Regions from separate parts of the Arthrobacter sp. KNU40 genome, predicted to be linked through region 3. Evidence: riboswitches for the same ligand, from Rfam matches in the RefSeq annotation. Region 3 holds a riboswitch; each other region holds the start of a gene.

Region 1 (3,202 bases), 150 kb from region 3:
CTGGAATCCAACCGCGATCTCGTATTGCGCCGCTTGGTCGAGTGCCTCGGCCGGGACCGCACCAAGCACCAGGTCGCCGAAGTGACGTCCCTTGGCTTGGTCCAGATGACGCGCAAGCGCATGGGCACGGGCCTGCTGGAAGTCTTCGGCGAGCAGTGCGAAACCTGCGCCGGTCGGGGAATCGTCACGCACGACGAGCCTGTGGAGCACCGTCGGGCCAACGTGGTGGCAGCTGAACACCACCACCCACGCACGGAGTCACAGCCGACCGTCCGCCCCGAGCAGCGCAAGCGTCGCCGCGGCAGGGGCACCGGTCAGGGAACTGCCGAACTCCCGATCACCCCACCTGTGCCGGTCCACAGCGTGGAATCCACCGATCCGAACCGCCAGGCGGCCACCCGCGCAGCCCTTGCCACCATCGCGGCGGCAGCCCACGCAGCCCACCTGCACGACGACGAGCTCCACCACACGGCGGAATTGCTCGCCGACGGGCACGTAGCAGAAGCAACCCCGGTCCAGGCACCCCCGGCCCAGGCTCCTGCTGCTGCTTCGAGTAGCGAGGAACGTTCGAAGCCTGTGCTGCGATTCGGCGGCGAGGAAGTTGCGTTGCCCTTCGTCCACCACGAAGAGGAGCCAGCGAGTGGTGCACCTGCCATGAGCCTGGACCTCTTGGCACAGGCATTCGCGGGCCTCGGAGAAGCTCCCGACACTGCGACGACGGCAACTGAGGCCGAGGAAGCGCCCGCGGGGACCCCCGCGGCCGTTGCAAGCGGAGAATCCCCGGAAGCGGGTTCGCGCGGACGCCGAGGCCGTCGCAACCGCAGCGCCAGCCGGGCCCAGGGTGCCGCCAACGCCACCAACGTTGAGCACCACGAGGTTGCCGCGGCCGCCTCCGGTGGGGCAGCGCACGAGGCCAAGGCGACGGACGCTGCTCCAGCCAAGTCGACGGCGGCAGCGGAACCGATCATCCTCGGGGTCGGCGTGCCCAAGTCCGAACTCTAACCGCAGTTTCCTGCCCGAAGCCCCGGCCGTTTCCGCTCCTGTGGAAACCACCGGGGCTTCGGCGTTGCCGGCCAATTCACCGGACTCCGAGAATCCGGTTGCAAAGGGCGATTTCAGCGGGCGAGGCGTGATCCGGGTTAAGCTAGGGGACTGACACGGGGTGCCGCGCACCAAGCCGGCTGAGACCAGACCCGTTGAACCTGTCCGGTTAGCACCGGCGAAGGGATGTCTTGCATGACTGTTTCAGCGCAATCAGCCGTCTACCCGCTCAAGGCCATCCAGCGAGCTATCCCGAGGGTCCTCAGCATTGCCGGCTCGGATCCTTCGGGTGGTGCCGGGATCCAGGCAGACCTCAAGAGCATTGCGGCCAACGGAGGCTATGGCATGGCCGTGATCACGGCGCTCACGGTACAAAATACGCAGGGCGTCACGGCCGTCCATGTGCCTCCCGTGGAATTCCTGCGCCAGCAATTGGATGCGATTAGCGACGACATCACCGTCGATGCGGTCAAAATCGGCATGCTCGGGGACGCGGCCGTCATCCACGAAGTCCGTCGCTGGCTCGGCGAGGCGCGCCCCGCCGTCGTCGTGCTGGATCCGGTGATGATCGCGACCAGTGGCGACCGGCTCCTGGCGGAGTCCGCTGAAACCGCGCTGCGGGAACTTCTGCCCCTCGCTGACCTGGTGACCCCCAACCTTCCTGAATTGGCCATGCTGCTTGGCGAGCCTGTTGCCATTGACTGGGCATCAGCGTTGGAGCAAGGCAAACGCCTGGCTGCAGCCTGCGGAAACACCGTCCTGGTGAAGGGCGGCCATCTGCAGGGAGAGGGCTGCCCCGACGCCCTGGTCAACACCGAAGGAGTCCTGAGCCAGGACGTGGTGGAATTCGCCGGTCAACGCGTGGAGACCCGCAACAGCCATGGCACGGGATGTTCCCTGTCGTCGGCCATGGCGACGGCCAAGGCACGGCTCGGCGATTGGGAGTCTGCCTTGCGCGTAGTCAAGCCCTGGCTTCAGGGGGCGCTGACCCAGTCCGAGGTGCTGGAAGTGGGGAAGGGCAATGGGCCGATCCATCATTTCCACGCGCTCCAGCAGGACCTTCATCCGGGGGACTTTGCCGTCCGGATGTGGGACGCCGCCCAAACGGAACTCGCGGCCATTTATGGCCTGGACTTCATCCGGCATTTGCAAACCGGCGGCCTCAGCGAAGCGCAGTTCAGCTATTACCTCTCGCAGGATGCGATCTACCTCAACGGCTATTCCCGGGTCCTGGCGCGGGCAAGCGCCCTCGCGCCCAGCGAAACCGAACAGCTGTTCTGGGCCCGCGGTTCGCAGATGTGCCTTGAAGTCGAGTCCGAGCTGCACCGGAATTGGCTCAGCGGACGCCAGGTAAGCGGAGAACTGGGTCCAGTCACCAAGGCCTACGTGGACCACTTGCTGGCCGCGTCGGCGTCGGGCAGCTATGCAGTCCTGCTGGCCGCCGTGCTTCCCTGCTACTGGTTGTACGCCGAAGTGGGACAGCAGCTCCACCTTGGCTATATTCAGGCGGGAGCGTCGGACGAGCACCCTTACGCGGACTGGCTGCGCACGTACGCCGACGAAGCATTCGCCGAGGCCACCCGCAAGGCGATCGACATCACGGATGCCGCTGCGCAGGCCGCGTCGCCAGGGGAGCGCACGGCAATGATGGAGGCTTTCACCCAATCCTGCCGGTATGAAACGGCGTTCTTCGATGCTCCAAGGTTGCACGGCTGATCCCGGTTCCTGGCGCGGAAGCGCCGGATGAAGCGCCTGTTCCGGCGGGCGCTGCTGCGTGTCGGCGTCAGGATCCGAGCTTTTCCCCGCAGGCAGGGTAAGGTGGACGGGCACGGTACCGGATGGCGACATAGCCAGTCTGTGGCAGCCATCACGTGGCAGCCTCCGGACCTGGCCTCATTTGCAGCCGAAGGCGAAACTAGCGTAATCTAGATCTTCGGTGCTTACGCCAACACTTGGGTTATGCCCCTAGAAACCGTTCATTTGGAACTTACCTTCCATTTGGAACTATTCGAGGGATGACTCATGGATTCCGTACCGGAGTCCACGGCGTTGAGGCACAGCGTGAACCAGGCCCGTTTTCGGATCGGGGTTCCGCACGCAAATTTAGTAATAAACGTCGAGAGAAGTGAGTGCCCAAGTGGTGTACGCGATTGTCCGCGCA
Region 2 (3,202 bases), 1.3 Mb from region 3:
GTTGACGCAGTGATCGATGCGGTCACCGCAGTGCTGCTGATTGTTGGTGCGCTGATGTCATTGGGCGCGGCAATCGGCCTGTTGCGGTTCCCGGACCTCATGAGCCGCATGCACGCGGCCACCAAGCCGCAAGTGTTGGGGCTGTTCCTCGTCTTGGCGGCCATCGGGCTGCAGATGCGCGAATGGTGGGTGTGGCCGATCCTGGCGGTGGCCTGGATCTTCCAGCTGCTGACCGTGCCCGTATCCGCACACATGGTGGGCCGCGCAGGCTACCGGACCAAGCACCTCCACCGCGAGTTGCTGAGCATAGACGAACTTGAGGCCGTGGTGCTGCGGGCTGCCGGTCAACGGGCAGCGGAGAAAGCTCAGGAAACGGGACCGGCAATGCCCCACACCGGGAACGGCGGGAGCCCAGCGGCGAACGGCCGGGACGGCGGGCCGTCAGCCTAGACGATGTCCTGCGTCTTCGAGAAACGCGAGATGGCGCGCTGTGTACTGCGGCTTGCGAAAACCTGGATGACTGCGCTGACGGTCGCCGAAATCAGCGCAAAGGTCAGCGCCGAGCGCAGGCTTGCCTCCATGTCGTCGTGACCCTTGGGAGGCTTCTTGCCGGTCGACTTTTCCCACAACGCATTGACGATCTTGGTGCCGACAAAGCCTGCGCCGATGCTGACGCCAGTGCCGAGCAGCTTGATGAGGAGGTTCATTCCGGGACTCCTTGCGGGAGGAAACAGGACCGTCCCCAGCCTAACCCCACTTCAGGGCAGTTCCGGAGCAACGGTTGGGGATTGGCGCCTCAGCCGGAAGAACTCCTCCAAAGCTCCAGGCTTTGGACGGACGGGCACGATGTCACGGTCCTCGGCCAGTATCGCTTCCACCGTGCCGAGAGCGAGGAGCTCATCCAGCAGCGCCAACGTGGGCGGCATGAGCTTAAGGGTTCCGGCGGCTTCGGCATCCAGGATCCCGCGGACCGGCATCCACAAGGACGATGACGCTTCCGTGGTTTGGTGCCTTGGTTCGGCACCGGAAAGCGGGCAGGCAAGGTAGAAGTATGTGTCGAAGCGCTTGGGCTGGTCTGCGGGGGTGACCCAGTTGGCCCACGGGCGGAGGGTGGCGGCGTCGAGCTTCAGCCCGGCCTCTTCGAACACCTCGCGCTGTGCGGCCGCCAGCACCCGGCCGGCGTTGAACCGGGCCGAAGCGGGCTCGACGGCGATGCTGCTCCGGTGCCATGCGGCGGTGTGCCGCTCGACGACGTCGTCCTCGAAGTCCCAGCCGGAGCTGTCCGCCTGGTCCACTCGTCCCCCGGGGAAGACGACCATGCCCGCGGCGAAATCCATCGTGGTCACGCGGTGCTGCACGAACACCTCCAGGCCGCGCCCGGCATCCGCCGGAACCTCCGGGTCTGACTGAACCGTGTGAACGGGGGCCTCGCGGACCAGGATCACGCTCGCGGCGAGCCTAGGTTCGGCCACCGTGGTGCTGTTCGCTTCGTCAATGCCTGCCAAGACCGCTCCTTTGCCCGCGTTGCGTCACATTCTGCTGGATCATTCTCCCAGCTTCTGCGCCCGCCCGCGCCATTCCGGGCCCTGCCCGCGTCCGGCCGGCGAGTGATCCAGCAGAATCCGTCGTGTGACCGTTCCGCGTAGGCCAGCACAGCGCCCGCAACCCCGCCAAGGTGTAAACTGAACCACGCCCAAAAGGGTGGATTGATAACGACAGGGGAGCGCCGCCGTCGGGCTCGCAGCAATGCGGTACGGATGACGGGCGCTGAGAGTGCGGACAGCCGCAGACCCTCGAACCTGATCCGGCTAGTACCGGCGCAAGGGAGTCGAGTTCTCATAGTGTCCGGACCGGCGCGGCGGAAGCCGCTCGCAGGCAACCGGAAACACTTTCCCCTCCTGTTCCTCAGGAGGACAAAATGACTGGTATTTCTGCAAGGCCGGGCCTCACCAAGCCTGGTTACAACTGGCGCGTCGTGGACATCGTCGTGGCGGCACTGATCTCGATCGCCGGTGGCGTGATCTTCTGGGCATGGGACCAGATGGCTCTGGTTGCTACGCCTATGTCTGCCGGCTACCCGCCGCTGAGCGGCCTGATCGCCGGTGGCTGGATGATTCCGGCAGTGCTGGGCATGCTCATCGTCCGCAAGCCCGGTGCGGCAATTTTCTGCGAGACGGTGGCCGCCACCAGTGAGCTCATCATGGGTTCGCAGTACGGCACCACGGTCCTGATCTCGGGCCTGCTCCAGGGTCTCGGCGCGGAACTCATCTTCCTGGCCTTCATGTACAAGAAGTTCAACCTGCCGGTGTCCCTGCTGGCCGGTGCCGGCGCGGGCCTGTTCTGTGGTTTGAACGACTCCTTCCTGCCGTGGGGCTGGAACATCGCCTACGAACCCGTCGACAAGCTCGCGTACATCGTGTTCTGCACGATCTCCGGTGCCGTCATTGCCGGAGCCCTGTCCTGGATCGCGACCCGCGGCCTGGCCAAGACCGGTGTCCTGAGCGCGTTCGCGTCCCGCAAGGCCGCCTCGGAGCCCGTCTTTTCCTGATGCCCAGTCCTGATTCCGGCACCCCTGCTACTGTGCGACCCGCCGCCATTTCCGCGCAAGGCTGGGGCTGGCGGCACGCTGGCCGCACCACGCAGGCCATCCACGCCCTCGACCTGGACATCCGCCCAGGCGAGCGTGTGCTCCTGCTCGGCCCCTCGGGCGCGGGCAAGTCGACGCTCCTGCACGCCTTGGCGGGCGTATTGGGCGAGGAAGGTGACGACGCCGACGAGACCGGCTCGTTGCTGGTGGACGGCGTTTCGCCGAAGGCCCAGCGGGGCCGTGCCGGACTCATGCAACAGGACCCCGAAACCCAGGTGGTGCTTTCCCGGTTGGGCGACGACGTCGCGTTCGGCGCCGAGAACCTTTGCGTGCCGCGGGAAGAGATCTGGACGCGGGTCCATGAAGCGCTCGACGACGTCGGGCTGCGGAATAGTGCGAGCGGCAACTTTGCGCTCGACCACCCGACCTCGGCCCTCTCGGGCGGGCAGAAGCAGCGCCTTGCGCTCGCCGGCATCCTGGCGATGCGGCCCGGCTTGATCCTCCTGGACGAGCCGACCGCCAACCTGGACCCCGCTGGCGTACTGGAGGTCCGCGATGCCGTCGCCCGCTGCCTGGACAAGACCGGCGCCACGTTGGTGGTGGTGGAGCACCGGG
Region 3 (3,202 bases):
GGCGTCGGCCCCCAGCCACTCGCGTGCGGACCAGCAGGCGGCATCGAGGGCGGCGGCCGCCGGAAGGCCCGCGCGATGCAATTCCAGGATTTCCTCACCGATCCGGCCGTGCTTGATGACGCTGCCGGCATCTGTCCCGGCGTACACCCGCACTCCGGCGTCGAATGCCTCGGCGACGCGTTCATGCCTGCGCTCCCACAGCATGGTCATGTGGGCGGCGTATCGCGGGAACTTCGCTTCCGCCTGCTTCGAGATGTCCGGAAAGGTCGCAATGTTGATGAGGGTGGGGACAATCGGCAAATCCTGGTCCAACAGCCGGGGAATATGGTGCGGCAGGAGGCCGGTGGCGTGCTCGATGCAGTCGATGCCGGCGTCGAGCATGTCGTCGATAGTCCCTTCGGCGAAGCAATGGGCAGTTACCCTGGCTCCCTCGTCGTGTGCCGCGGCGACGGCGTCCTTGACGATGGCGGCCGGAAAGGACGGGCCGAGATCCCCGGCGGAGCGGTCGATCCAGTCCCCGACGATCTTGACCCAGCCGTCTCCGGACTGCGCCTGCTTGCGCACCGCCTCCGCCAGATCCTCCGGCTCGACTTCTTCGGCCAGCCCGGGGATATAACGGCGTTGCCTCGCGATATGCCTGCCCGCGCGGATGATTCTCGGCATGTCCGTGCGGCGCTGCAGCCACCGCGTGTCGCTTGCGGATCCGGCGTCGCGGATCAAGAGCGTCCCGGCGTCCCGGTCCGCCGTCGCCTGCAGGCGCGCAGTCTCGTCGTCGACGGCCCCGCCCTTGCCCAAGCCAACATGGCAGTGCGCATCGACAAGGCCGGGCAGCACCCATCCGGCCAGGACGACGTCCGGTGCGGCAGCAGGCCGCAGAAAGGTCAACCGTCCGTTGACCGACCAGAGGCCGCGACGTTCCTCCTCCGGCCCGGTGAGGACGGTGCCGCTGAATTCGATGATTTCCGCCATGATTCCACCCTAGACTCCGACGCCGTCGCCGGCCCCGTCACAGCTGTCCTGGTCACATCTGTCTCAGGAGCTCTCTGCTGTGGTAGCTTCGTCTACGACCACACGGGGGCCCTTGCAAGGGCTGAGATCAGGCTGACGCAGCCTGCGACCGTTGAACCTGTCCGGGTAATGCCGGCGAAGGAAGTGAGTAATCCTTTGAGCACCAAAGAATCACAGCTGAGCCCTATCCAAAACGGATCGCCGCAAGAGGTGACACAATCCCTCAAGTCGCATTCCCTCGCGTTCCTGGAGGATGCCGAGACGGGAATCCGGGTTCCGGTGACTGAAATCGCCCTGGAGCCGTCCCCCAACGGCGAGGCCAACACGCCTTTCCAGGTGTACCGGACTGCAGGGCCCGGGAGTGATCCTGTGGTCGGCCTCGAGCCGTTCCGGAGCGAGTGGATCGAAGCCCGCGGTGACACCGAGGCCTACAGCGGCCGCGAACGGAACCTGCTCGACGACGGCAAGTCGGCCGTGCGCCGCGGCGCCGCCTCCGCAGAGTGGAAGGGCGCACAACCGGTGCCCCGCCGCGCCGTCGACGGCAAGACCGTGACACAGATGCACTACGCCAAGCAGGGCATCGTGACGCCCGAAATGCAGTTCGTTGCACTTCGCGAAAACTGCGATGTGGAACTCGTCCGCAGCGAAGTCGCCGCCGGCCGGGCCATCATCCCCAACAACATCAACCACCCCGAATCCGAACCGATGATCATCGGCAAGGCCTTCTTGGTGAAGATCAATGCCAATATCGGCAACTCGGCTGTCACCAGCTCCATCGCCGAAGAAGTGGACAAGTTGCAGTGGGCCACGCAATGGGGCGCCGACACAGTGATGGACCTGTCCACGGGCGACGACATCCACACCACCCGCGAATGGATCATCCGCAACTCCCCCGTGCCGATCGGCACCGTGCCCATCTACCAGGCCCTCGAGAAGGTCAACGGCGAAGCCAACAAGCTCACGTGGGAGATCTTCCGCGACACCGTCATTGAACAGTGCGAGCAGGGCGTGGACTACATGACCATCCACGCCGGCGTGTTGCTGCGCTACGTTCCGCTGACAGCCAACCGCGTGACGGGCATCGTTTCCCGCGGCGGCTCCATCATGGCCGGCTGGTGCCTGGCCCACCACGAGGAAAACTTCCTCTACACGCACTTCGACGAACTCTGCGAAATATTCGCCAAGTACGACGTCGCGTTCTCGCTGGGTGACGGCTTGCGTCCGGGAGCGACGGCGGACGCCAACGACGCCGCGCAGTTCGCCGAGCTCGACACGCTCGGGGAGCTCACGAAGCGGGCGTGGAAGTACGACGTGCAGGTCATGGTGGAGGGCCCCGGGCACATCCCGTTCCACCTCGTCCGCGAGAACGTCGAGCGGCAGCAGGAGTTGTGCGACGGCGCACCGTTCTACACCCTCGGCCCGCTCGTGACCGACGTTGCACCGGGCTACGACCACATCACTTCGGCTATCGGCGCCACGGAGATCGCGCGCTACGGAACCGCGATGCTCTGCTACGTCACCCCGAAGGAACACTTGGGCCTGCCCAACAAGGACGACGTCAAGACGGGCGTGATCACCTACAAAATCGCCGCCCACGCAGCCGACCTTGCGAAGGGACACCCCGGCGCCCACGAACGCGACGATGCCCTGTCCAAGGCCCGCTTCGAGTTCCGCTGGCGTGACCAGTTTGCGCTGTCGTTGGATCCGGTCACGGCCGAAGCGTTCCACGACGAGACGCTCCCGGCGGAACCGGCCAAGACGGCGCATTTCTGCTCCATGTGCGGACCGAAATTCTGCTCCATGCGCATCAGCCAGGACATCCGCGACGAATACGGCTCGGCGGATTCCCAGGCGGCCATCGCGGAAATGTACAGCGGGATGCGCGAAAAGAGCGAGGAATTCCTGGCATCCGGCGGCAAGGTCTACTTGCCCGAGCTCGAGGTTCCCGCAGGAAAACGTTGAGCGACGTCGGAAAGCCTGAACTAATCAGGAAGCTTGCACTGATCCGGCGCGGCTGACATCCGCGATGAAGGACCGGATCATCCGGTCTCCTTCAACTGAATCATGAGGCCGGTGTCCTCCAGCCGCAACGCGGTGGAGGGCACCGGTTTCCTGCAAGTAGCCGGCGATCTCTTCGTAAAGGGGTTCCCAACCACCGGTCAGGACAAGTGTGGGGACACCGGGCACGATATGC
Region 4 (3,202 bases), 350 kb from region 3:
CCGGAGTGAGGAGTACGCCGTGGCGGAAGAAGCCGCTGGCCACGATGAGGCCGGGCACGGTTCTTTCGCGACCTTCCACGCGGCCCAGCAGCGGTGCATTGTCCGGAGTGCCCGGGCGCGCTCGGGCAGTTGCTTCCAGAAGTTCCAGTTCGGCCACAGCCGGGACAAGTACCTGGGCGTCGCGGAGCAATTGGTACACACCACCGGCTGACACCGGGTTGGCCGATCCCCCGGACGCCGACAAGCCGTCTTCACGTTGCGTCGCGCCGATCACCACCGTCCCGTCGTCGCGGGGCACGATATAGACGGGCACTCCGCGCACCATTCCCCGGACCGTGGCGGTGACCAGGGGTTGCAGGTGCTCCGGGACGCGCAACCGCAGTATGTCGCCATAGACCGGACGCAGCGGGAGTGACAATCCCTCCGGCAGGCCGTTCAAGCGGGCGGCATCCAGTCCGTTGGCTACCACTGTTTCCGTGGCGAGCACTTCGATTCCTGAGCCGAGCACGGCCCCGACGACGCGCCCGTCCTCCCACAGGAGGCCCGCCGCAGTGTCGTGGATCGCAAAACCGTCATCGGCCCCCGGAATCCAGCTGGAATCGCCGGGCTGGTGGTCTGCCAGCGCGCCCAGAATCGCGGCCGAAAGCCGGCGTGGATCCACTTGGTGGTCGCCCGGGATGTCGAAGGCGCAGGAAATCTGCGGGCTCAGCAGCGGCTCACGCTCCCGCGCCTCGCGCAACCGCACGGATTCCACCACCAGGCCATTGGCCAGCTGGACATCCCGGAGATCGGCGAGCGCCCGGCGGTCCGCAGCGTCCGCGCCGACGGCGAGGGTCGGCGTCGTACGGTAACCCGTGCTGCGGCCGATGCTCGAGCCGGTCACATTGCGTTCGAAGTCCGGCCACAATACCGACGATTCGAGCATTAGCTCCAGGAGGTCCTCTTCCTGGTAGTGCAATTCGCTGACCGGCGCCAGCATTCCCGCCGCCGCGAACGTAGCGCCGCTGGCTGGTGCGGGATCGATGAGGGCAACCGAACGGCCGGATCTGCGGGCTTCCCACGCGATGCCGAGGCCAATGACACCGCCCCCGATCACCGCGACATCCGCGCGCAGGGGTTCGTGCTGGCTGTTCACTTCGTCCATGGAGTCCTTCCCTACGCCGGTATTAGCCGGATCAGGTCAAGCGGTCGGCGCTGAAGCCCTCTCAGCCGCGCGGCGATTGTGACTGCCGCCGCGGCTCCCGCGGTACCTGCCCAGTTTAGAGGAACTACTCTGTTTCCATGACCCAGCACGATGTCCACACCACCGCCCGCCTGTACCTCTGCACCGACGCCCGCAAACCACAGGGTGATTTTGAGCAGTTTGTCGATGCCGCATTCGAAGGCGGCGTGGACATCATCCAGCTGCGCGACAAGACGATTGAAGCGGCGGAAGAACTCGAACTCCTGGAGATCCTGCAATCCGTGGCCCATCGTCACGGCCGTCTCTGGGCAGTCAACGACCGCGCGGACGTAGCATCCCTCTCCGGCGCGCCGGTGTTCCATATCGGCCAAAAGGACATTCCGCTGCGCTCTGCCCGGAAATTGCTCCACGACCCCACCATCATCGGCCTCTCCACGCACACGCCGGAACAGATTGACGCCGCCATCGCCGCGTCGCCTGGCCGCAGCGGCCTGGACTACTTCTGCGTCGGGCCGGTGTGGGCCACCCCCACGAAGCCGGGACGCTCCGCCGTCGGGCTCGATCTGGTGAAGTACGCTGCCAACGCGGTGAAGCAGGCAGACGAAGAGACCGTCGGGGGCGTCGTGCTCCCCTGGTTTGCGATCGGCGGGATCGATCTCGGCAACGTGGAAGAGGTAGTTAGGGCCGGCGCCAGCCGCATCGTGGTGGTGCGGGCAATCACCGAAGCGCAGGATCCGACGGCAGCTGCCCAGGCGCTCCTGGCTGCCCTGGACGCAGCGGCGGCCTAGCGAGACGCCGCGAGATTTTGGAGTTACCCTGACTTTCGTGTCACACCAGCGGATAGCCCCGAATGTCAGCGAAACGTCGAACCAGCTTGCGGAAGCGCTGGCGGCGCTGCGGACTGAACTCGAGCTGCCCGCAGGTTATCCCGCTGAAGCGCTGCGCGACGCTGAAGCCGCGGTTTCCGGACACGCCCTGCCGGCGCAGGACTTCACGGATGTTCCATTCATCACGATCGACCCGGCTTCTTCCACGGATCTCGACCAGGCCCTCTTTATAGACAGGTCCGGCGATGGTTACAGGGTTTTCTACGCCATCTCCGATGTGCCCTCCTTTGTACCCCCGGGAGGAGCGCTCGACGCCGAGACCCGCCACCGCGGGCAAACGTACTATGCCCCGGACGGCCGCATACCGCTGCACCCCGAGATCATCAGCGAGCATGCCGGAAGCCTGTTGGCCGGCCAGACGTGCGGCGCGTTCGTGTGGGACTTCGAACTCGATGCCGAGGCAGAGTTCCGCACCGTCTCCGTGCGTCGGGCAAGCGTACGCAGCCGCGCCAAACTCAGCTACAAGGGTGTGCAGGCGGAGATCGATTCCGGAAGGGCTGATCCCATCCTGCAGCTGCTCAAGGAGGTCGGGCTCAAGCGGGTGGAACTCGAACGCCGCCGCGGCGGCGCAAGCCTGAACATGCCTGAACAGGAAATCGTCCAACTGCCCGACGGCGGGGGGTACAGGATCGTCGCAGCCCCCTCGCTGCCGGTTGAGGACTGGAACGCCCAGATTTCGCTCATGACCGGGATGGCCGCCGCCCAGCTGATGCTCGATGGCAAAGTGGGGATTTTGCGCACCATGCCGGCCCCCGATGAGCGCTCGCTGCTCCATTTCAAACGGCAAACGGGGGCGCTCGGCAAGCCCTGGACCGAGGGGACGAGCTATGGAGCGTACCTGCGGACCCTCGATGCCAAGGACCCCCGGCAACTGGCCATCCTCCATTCAGCAGGGCTGCTTTTCCGTGGTGCCGGCTACACACCCTTCGACGGCGAGGTACCGGGCAGCGTCATGCAGTCAGCCATCGGGGCACCCTATGCCCACACCACCGCGCCGTTGCGCCGGCTTGTCGATCGTTTTGTGCTGGTCATCTGCGAAGCTCTGAGTAATGGAACAGAGATCCCTGCATGGGCCCGGAATGCTTTGCCGACCCTGCCGGTGATCATGGCGTCTTCCGACCAGCTTGCCGCC

Evidence for each region. Region 3 has a riboswitch for thiamine pyrophosphate ahead of thiC (phosphomethylpyrimidine synthase ThiC). Riboswitches for the same ligand answer to the same signal wherever they lie in the genome.
Region 1: linked by a shared signal. The riboswitch ahead of thiD (bifunctional hydroxymethylpyrimidine kinase/phosphomethylpyrimidine kinase) and the one ahead of thiC (phosphomethylpyrimidine synthase ThiC) in region 3 are both predicted to bind thiamine pyrophosphate.
Region 2: linked by a shared signal. The riboswitch ahead of ACSKT0_RS22155 (ECF transporter S component) and the one ahead of thiC (phosphomethylpyrimidine synthase ThiC) in region 3 are both predicted to bind thiamine pyrophosphate.
Region 4: linked by a shared signal. The riboswitch ahead of thiO (glycine oxidase ThiO) and the one ahead of thiC (phosphomethylpyrimidine synthase ThiC) in region 3 are both predicted to bind thiamine pyrophosphate.

The regions. Positions count from the first base shown of each region.
Region 1 covers NZ_CP195850.1:3,283,740-3,286,941, reverse strand. The annotation lists gene ACSKT0_RS15125 (Rne/Rng family ribonuclease) at 1-1,002, shown strand, start outside; TPP riboswitch at 1,149-1,245, shown strand; gene thiD (bifunctional hydroxymethylpyrimidine kinase/phosphomethylpyrimidine kinase) at 1,237-2,757, shown strand; gene rplU (50S ribosomal protein L21) at 3,179-3,202, shown strand, end outside.
Region 2 covers NZ_CP195850.1:4,760,053-4,763,254, reverse strand. The annotation lists gene mnhG (monovalent cation/H(+) antiporter subunit G) at 1-450, shown strand, start outside; gene ACSKT0_RS22165 (DUF4235 domain-containing protein) at 447-707, opposite strand; gene ACSKT0_RS22160 (NUDIX hydrolase) at 759-1,505, opposite strand; TPP riboswitch at 1,708-1,844, shown strand; gene ACSKT0_RS22155 (ECF transporter S component) at 1,919-2,548, shown strand; gene ACSKT0_RS22150 (ABC transporter ATP-binding protein) at 2,548-3,202, shown strand, end outside.
Region 3 covers NZ_CP195850.1:3,438,059-3,441,260, forward strand. The annotation lists gene ACSKT0_RS15990 (amidohydrolase family protein) at 1-969, opposite strand, end outside; TPP riboswitch at 1,062-1,169, shown strand; gene thiC (phosphomethylpyrimidine synthase ThiC) at 1,165-2,970, shown strand; gene ACSKT0_RS16000 (alpha/beta fold hydrolase) at 2,995-3,202, opposite strand, start outside.
Region 4 covers NZ_CP195850.1:3,785,010-3,788,211, forward strand. The annotation lists gene thiO (glycine oxidase ThiO) at 1-1,144, opposite strand, end outside; TPP riboswitch at 1,136-1,255, opposite strand; gene thiE (thiamine phosphate synthase) at 1,282-1,971, shown strand; gene ACSKT0_RS17560 (RNB domain-containing ribonuclease) at 2,009-3,202, shown strand, end outside.